DNA from 2 places in the Brevibacterium litoralis genome. Region 1 is predicted to be linked to the other one. Evidence: predicted binding sites of a transcription regulator. Region 1 holds the regulator's gene; the other holds the start of a gene.
The links. Region 1 encodes HspR, which represses chaperone genes until heat shock. Its sites were predicted from a motif close to AAGTTGAGTCNNNNNGACTCAACTT; they were not measured.

Region 1 (3,647 bases):
CGCCTACGACATCACCCTGACCGACCGCCCCGAGGTCGGTGTCTGGCACCTGCGGACGGGCTCCGCGGACGTGGACACCCCGGCGACGGACACGGTCGAAGGCCCCGCGGGTGCCGTCTTCGCCCACCTGTCCGGACGCGGCTGGCCGGGTTCCCTCGACGAGCCGTCCGGCCTGCCCACCCCGCCCGCCTGGCTCTGACCGACGCCACCGGCACACGTCGAAGGCCCTGCCCACCCCCCCCGCCTGGCTCTGACCGACGCCACCGGCACACGTCGAGGGCCCTGCCCACCCCCCCCGCCTGGCTCTGACCGACGCCACCGGCACACGTCGAAGGTCCCGCCCCCTCCCCCCGCGGGGTGCGGGCAGGGCCTTCGACGTGTCCCGACCGCGGACTCAGCTGTCGTAGACGATCTCGACTCGGCGGTTCTGCGCGTAGGTGTCCGGGTCCTCCGGGTCCTCGTCGACCTTCGGTTCGGAATCGGCGAACCCGGCGGTCTCCAGGGTGAGGTCGGGGCGGGCCTCGGCGATCACCTCGGCGACGGCCTCCGCGCGCTTCTCGGAGAGTTCCTGGTTGCTGCCGCCCCCGCGGACGGGGCGGGAGTCCGTGTGTCCGTTGACCTCGACGGTCGCACCGTCCGGGATGTCCTCGACGGCGGTCGCGATACCGTCCTCCGACTCGGCGGCGACCTCCCAGCTGCCGGTCTCGAACAGGATGTCCGTCGACAGGGACAGGGTGGTGCGGCCCTCGATCTCGGACTGCTCGACGAACTCCCCGACGGAGTCGTCGATGTCGCCACCGGTCCACCCCTCCACGGAGTCCTTGACGTCCTCGCCGACCCACTGTTCGACGGAATCCGCGAGGTCCTCGTCCGACCATGCCTCGACGGACTCCGTGATCACCTCGGAGGAGGCCGACGGGAGGGTGGCCGGGGGTTCGCCCGGCAGACCCAGGTCCCCGTCCTCACCCACCTGAGCCGCTGCCGGACCCGCCACCGTCGCGGTCGCGAGGACGGGGGCGAGAGTGATCGCTGCGAGAGCGGGGGCGAACCGCCGGCCGGACCGCCCGCCGAGGGCACGTGCTTGCGCGCGGATGCCCGGATGGATATGTGTGCGTCCCATCGTGATCACCAAGTGATCGGGACGTCGGTGAAATCCGGCAGATCGTCGGAGATGTGCAGGTCGAGCGAGCCGATCTCGTCGGCCGGTGCGGCGAAGGTGCCCCACCAGATGAAGGTCTCGCCGTTCACCCCGTCGATGTTGTACAGCTCGGTCGACATGGGCCCCGGATCACCACGGACCACGGAGTACTGCTTGAGGTTCGACCGGTCGATGAGCTTGACGGCCCCCTCGAAGTTCGAGACTCCGACCATCGATTCCATCTCGTATCCCGAGATCTCGTCGGAGTCCCCGATGTCCCCGTCCTGCGGGGTGAGCGCCAGACGCAGTGTCATGAGCTGACCGCCCTCCTCGACCTCGAGGGACAGGACGTCGATGGTCATCGACTGCTCGGTGCCGGGCTTCTCGTAGGTCTGCGAGACGATCACCTGCTCCGGGTCGATCGTCGCGACGCCGACGGGGCCGGCCGGTTCGACGGTCGAGCCACCCTCACCGGAACCGTTCTCCCCACCCTGGTCCCCACCACCCGGGGACGAGCAACCGGCGAGGACGAGCCCGGCGGCGAGCACGGACCCGAGAAGAGCGGTACGGAATCGAGGACGGGACGGAATGACCTGCGGTTTCATGGCTGACTCCCGGGTGAGGGCGGACGTTGCAGGACCATCCTAGGGAACGCCTCGGACACGGAACGGCCACGGGTCGTGGCGGATCGGCCACGCCCGCGGCGCCTGAACGAGCGCGGACCCGCAACTCCTCAGCGCCCGCGGTAGACGACCATCTCGCCCTTCGCATTGCGGGCCTCCCGCGCCCGAGGCGCCCGTCGACCGGGCACCGGGGCGGGCAGACCCAGCCGCGGCGGGGGCACGGGGCGGCCCGCCTCGGGACGTTGCCCGTGGACGATCGAGACGACGTCACCGGTGGAACCGGCGGCGAAGACCCGGCCACCCGTCGCCTGTTGCAGCCGGGCACGCACGGAGTCGAGTTGGCCGGAGAGCTGCTCGGCCCGGTTCCGCAGGTCCTCGAGCTCGGTCCGCAGGTCGAGGATCTGTTTGATGCCCGCGAGGTTCACGCCCTCGTCCTTCGACAGGCGTTGGACGAGGCGCAGGCGCTCGATGTCGGCGGCGGAGTAGCGCCGCCCGCGGCCCGAGGTCCGCTGCGGCGACACGAGTCCCATCCGGTCGTACTGGCGCAGGGTCTGCGGGTGCATCCCGGCCAGTTCGGCGGCCACGGAGATGACGTAGACGGCCTTGCCCGGTGCGATGTCCATGGCGGCTCACCTCCAGGTGTCAGCTGTCCTTCGCCCGACTGTACAGCTCCGCCCGCGGGTCCTCGGCCGTGGTGGCGTCACGGAACGCCTCGACGGCGGCGACGGCCTCCTCGGACAGGTTCTTCGGCACGGAGATCTCCACCGTGACGAGCAGGTCGCCGGTGCCCTTCTTCGTCTCGATCCCCCGTCCGCGCAGACGTAGGACGCGACCCGAAGGCGTGCCCGCGGGGATCTTCATCGTCACGGGCTGCCCGTCGAGGGTGGGGACCCGCACCTCGGCGCCGAGAGCGGCCTCGGCGAAGGTGACGGGCAGTTCAACGCGCAGGTTGTCGCCGTCCCGGGAGAACACCGGGTGGCCGGACACCTTCACCGTGAGGATGAGGTCGCCCTTCTCACCACCGCGTACTCCGTCCTTGCCCTTGCCCCGCAGGCGGATCTTCTGCCCGTCGGTCACACCCGCCGGGGTGCGGACCGAGACGGGCTTGCCGCCGGGCATCGTGAGCTTGACGGTCGCGCCCCTCGCGGCCTCCGTGAAGGACAGCGTGGTCGAGGCCTTGATGTCGCCGCCCTTCTGCGGGCCGGTCGAGAAACCGCCGCCGTAGGGGCTGCCACCACCCATGCCGCCGAAACCACCGAGCAGGTCGGCGAGGTCCGGGGGCACGTCCCCGTACCCACCGGCACCGGGACGCGGGCGGCCGCCACCGCCGGTGAACAGACCGGAGAAGACGTCCTCGAATCCACCTGCGCCGCCGCCGGGACCGCCGGCCGTGAAGCGGGCGCCGCTGCCCATCTTCCGCACCTGGTCGTACTGTTCGCGCGTCTCCGGGTCGGCGAGCACGTGGTGGGCCGCACCGACCTCCTTGAACTTCGACTCGGCGACCTCGTCACCGGGGTTCTGATCGGGGTGATACTTGCGGGCGAGCTTGCGGTAGGCCTTCTTGATCTCGGTCTCGGTGGCGTCCTCGGAGACGCCGAGCACCTTGTAGTAGTCCTTGTCGAACCATTCCTGCTGCGGACCGGTATTCACCGTGCGCCTCCTTCCTCGAAGGGTCGGTTCCTCCGAACGGACGATCCCCACACCGGGGCTGATGTGGGATGTGGGTTCTCCGACGCGTCGTGCGCCGGAACGCTTCCGGCCGGCCGGGCAGGATCCCGACCGGCCGGAAGCGGTCAGCCGACGGTCACTCCGCCGGGGCGTGCACACCCACGCGGGCGGCACGGACGACGCGGTCACCGACCTTGTAGCCGGGCTGCATCACCATG
Region 2 (3,647 bases), on a different contig from region 1:
GCACCGCGAACGCCCCGGTCATCATCGCCGCGGCCTTGCCCCGGTTCTTCCGGTGCGTGAGCACCTGGGCGCCGGCCTCCCGGGCGATCCGGCCGGTGTCGTCGGACGAACCGTCGTCGACGACGAGCACGAGATCGACACCCGGGATGCGCAGCGCGGCACGGACCGTCGCCGCGATCCGCTCCGCCTCGTCCTTGGCGGGCAGGATCGCGGCGACCGCGACCGGTGTGCCGGCATCCGCGGGGATCATCAGCGGACGGTGAGCTGACGGGAGACGACACCGGCTTTGGCGCGGCGCTCGTCCGCGGTGAGAGGCTCGGTGCGTGTCAGGGCGGTGTCGAAGGCCGTGGCGAAGTCGCCGAGCGGACCCTCGACGTCGTCCGGCTGGGTGCCCTCGGGCAGTTCCCACACGGGGATGACGATGCCGGAGGCGCGGAAGCAGCCCAGGTACTTGCCGGCACCGCCGAGGGTGTTCGAACCGGCGGCGTGCAGACGGGCGAGAGCGTCCATGACGCGGTCCTCGGGTTCGGTGTGCGCCCAGCGGACGTACTGACGGCCGGTCATCTCGGTCCAGTAGGCGCTCGGGGCGCTCACCAGCTTCTCCGTCGGAGAGATCCCCTCGTTCGCCTGGCCGAGGGCGCTCTTGAGGTCGGCGTCCTGCAGGTCGGCGTCCTCGGGCAGCCAGTAGTCGAAGGTCTCCTGGACGCGGACCTCGAAACCGGCCTCGATGTCGAGGATCTCCTGCAGGCGTGGGCCCTCACCGGGGTTCGAGTTCGCCTCGATCACGGTGCCGGGCTCCGCGTCCTGCACCGCGAGGATGCCCGCGGCGACGTCACGGGAGGGATCGGGGGAGGACACCGGGACCTGCATACCGGCGAACACGGCGCCGTCCGCGCGCTTGAAGGCCTGCCAGGCGGCCGGCAGCAGCGTCGCGAAGGTGACCTCCGTGCCGCCGAACTCCTCCTTGAGACGCGCGGTGGCGGTGGCCGCGGGGATCAGCTCCCGCAGGCACACGAGATCTGCCTCGAAGGGCAGACCCTCGAAGGGGCGCTGCACGAACGCGCCGGCCTGCGCCTTCGCCAGGCGCTTGGCGATGATGTCTTCCTTGGACTTCCTGGACTTCTTACCCATGCGGGCCAGTCTAGAGGGAGGGACGGACACGGTTCACCGCGGTGGGCGTGACCGGCGCGGTGGGCGCCGGTGGACAGGGCGCCTCGGCGGCGGGGAGGAGAGAGGAGTCGGAACCGGAGTTGAGTGCATGACGCTCAACTTTCCGGACTTGAGTGGAATATACTCAAGGTGCGAGAGGTTGTGCTCAGGGACGAGAACATCACCGAGGAGTGGGGTCGTGCCCCGCTCACGTGGAAGGACGTGTCGATGGACGCCAAACTCACGACGAAGTCGCAGGAAGCGGTCTCCGCCGCCCTGCGGACCGCGGTCGACCGCGGCCACCAGCAGATCGAGCCCGCTCATCTGCTCGACGCCCTGCTCGGGCAGGAGGGCAGCATCGCGGCGGCGCTGCTCGGTCACGTGCAGGCCGACCCGGCGGCGATCCGGGCCCGGATCGGTTCCGTGCTCGCCGGGATGCCGAGCGTGTCGGGGGCCTCCGTGCAGCAGCCGTCCCTGTCGCGGGCCGCGCTGCAGCTGATGAACACCGCCGAGAAGGAGATGACCTCCCTCGGCGACCAGTTCGTGTCGACCGAACACCTGCTCATCGCCGCGGTGCAGGACGCGGGCGAACTCGGGAAGGTGTTCTCGCAGGCGGGCGTCGACCGGGACACGCTCCTCAAGGCACTGCCCGAGGTCCGGGGAGGACACACAGTGACGAGCGAGAACCCCGAGGACACCTTCCAGTCGCTGGAGAAGTACGGTGTCGACCTCACGAAGGCCGCCCGCGACGGCAAGCTCGACCCGGTGATCGGGCGCGACTCGGAGATCCGTCGGGTCGTCCAGGTGCTCTCGCGCCGGACGAAGAACAACCCCGTGCTCATCGGCGAGCCCGGCGTCGGCAAGACGGCGGTCGTCGAGGGCCTGGCCCAGCGGATCGTCGCCGGTGACGTGCCGGAGTCCCTGCGGGACAAGACCCTCGTGTCGCTCGATCTGTCCGCCATGGTCGCCGGTGCCAAGTACCGCGGTGAGTTCGAGGAACGTCTCAAGGCCGTCCTCGAGGAGATCAAGGCCTCCGACGGCCAGGTCGTCACCTTCATCGACGAGATCCACACCGTCGTCGGCGCCGGTGCCACCGGGGACTCCGCGATGGACGCCGGCAACATGCTCAAGCCCATGCTCGCCCGCGGTGAGCTGCGCCTGGTGGGGGCGACGACCCTCGACGAGTACCGCGAGAACATCGAGAAGGACCCCGCGCTCGAACGCCGCTTCCAGCAGGTGTTCGTCGGTGAGCCGAGCGTCGAGGACACCGTCGCGATCCTCCGCGGACTCAAGGAACGGTACGAGGCGCACCACAAGGTGACGATCGCCGACTCCGCGCTCGTGGCCGCCGCCCAGCTGTCCAACCGGTACATCGCCGGCCGACAGCTGCCGGACAAGGCGATCGACCTGGTCGACGAGGCGGCCAGCCGTCTGCGGATGGAGATCGACTCCGCGCCGATCGAGATCGACGAGCTCCGCCGCGCCGTCGACCGCCTCAAGATGGAGGAGATGGCCCTGGAGAAGGAGGACGACCCGGCCTCGAAGCAGCGCCTGGCCGACCTCCGTGAGGACCTGGCCGACCGGCAGGAGGAACTCGCCGGCCTCACCGCCACCTGGGAGTCCCAGCGCGCGGGCCTCAACCGGGTCGGTGAACTCAAGCAGAAGCTCGACGACCTGCGGTCACAGGCGGAGAAGGCCACCCGCGAGACCGACCTGGAGACCGCCTCGCGCCTGCTCTACGGCGAGATCCCGGCCGTCGAGAAGGAGATCGCCGCCGCCGAGGAGGCGGAGAACGCCGCACGTGCGGGTGGCGGGCAGGGCGCCTCGGGAGCGGGGGCCGATGACGGCATGGCCGGTGCGGGCGTGCCCGGCGGCAAGCGGATGGTGAACGAGCAGGTGCGTTCGGACGACATCGCCGAGGTGGTCGCCGCCTGGACCGGCATCCCCGCCGGTCGCCTGCTGCAGGGTGAACGGCAGAAGTTGCTGCACGCCGAGGAGGTCATCGGGCAGCGGCTGATCGGGCAGGTGGACGCCGTCGCCGCGGTGTCCGACGCGATCCGCCGCTCGCGCGCCGGCGTCTCCGACCCGGACCGGCCGACCGGCAGCTTCCTGTTCCTCGGCCCGACGGGCGTGGGCAAGACGGAGCTGGCCAAGTCGCTGGCCGACTTCCTGTTCGACGACGAGCGCGCTCTCGTGCGCGTGGACATGAGCGAGTACGGCGAGAAGCACTCCGTCGCGCGGCTGGTGGGCGCGCCTCCCGGGTACGTGGGCTACGAATCCGGTGGGCAGCTGACCGAGGCGGTCCGGCGGCGTCCTTACTCCGTCGTCCTGCTCGACGAGGTGGAGAAGGCGCACCCGGACGTGTTCGACGTCCTGCTCCAGGTGCTCGACGACGGGCGGCTGACCGACGGGCAGGGGCGGACCGTGGACTTCCGGAACACGATCCTCATCCTTACCTCGAACCTCGGCTCGCAGTTCCTGGTCGACCAGTCGCTGTC

Region 2: the regulator HspR is predicted to act here: its motif matches at 1,248-1,272, upstream of clpB (ATP-dependent chaperone ClpB).

The regions. Positions count from the first base shown of each region.
Region 1 covers NZ_JBDIUY010000010.1:13,310-16,956, reverse strand. Annotated here, with positions in the region: gene AAD496_RS02230 (maleylpyruvate isomerase family mycothiol-dependent enzyme) at 1-199, shown strand, start outside; gene AAD496_RS02225 (OmpA family protein) at 395-1,120, opposite strand; gene AAD496_RS02220 (hypothetical protein) at 1,126-1,743, opposite strand; gene AAD496_RS02215 (heat shock protein transcriptional repressor HspR) at 1,872-2,384, opposite strand; gene AAD496_RS02210 (DnaJ C-terminal domain-containing protein) at 2,404-3,411, opposite strand; gene AAD496_RS02205 (nucleotide exchange factor GrpE) at 3,566-3,647, opposite strand, start outside.
Region 2 covers NZ_JBDIUY010000039.1:16,092-19,738, forward strand. Annotated here, with positions in the region: gene AAD496_RS13385 (glycosyltransferase family 2 protein) at 1-250, opposite strand, end outside; gene AAD496_RS13390 (DUF5926 family protein) at 250-1,131, opposite strand; gene clpB (ATP-dependent chaperone ClpB) at 1,378-3,647, shown strand, end outside.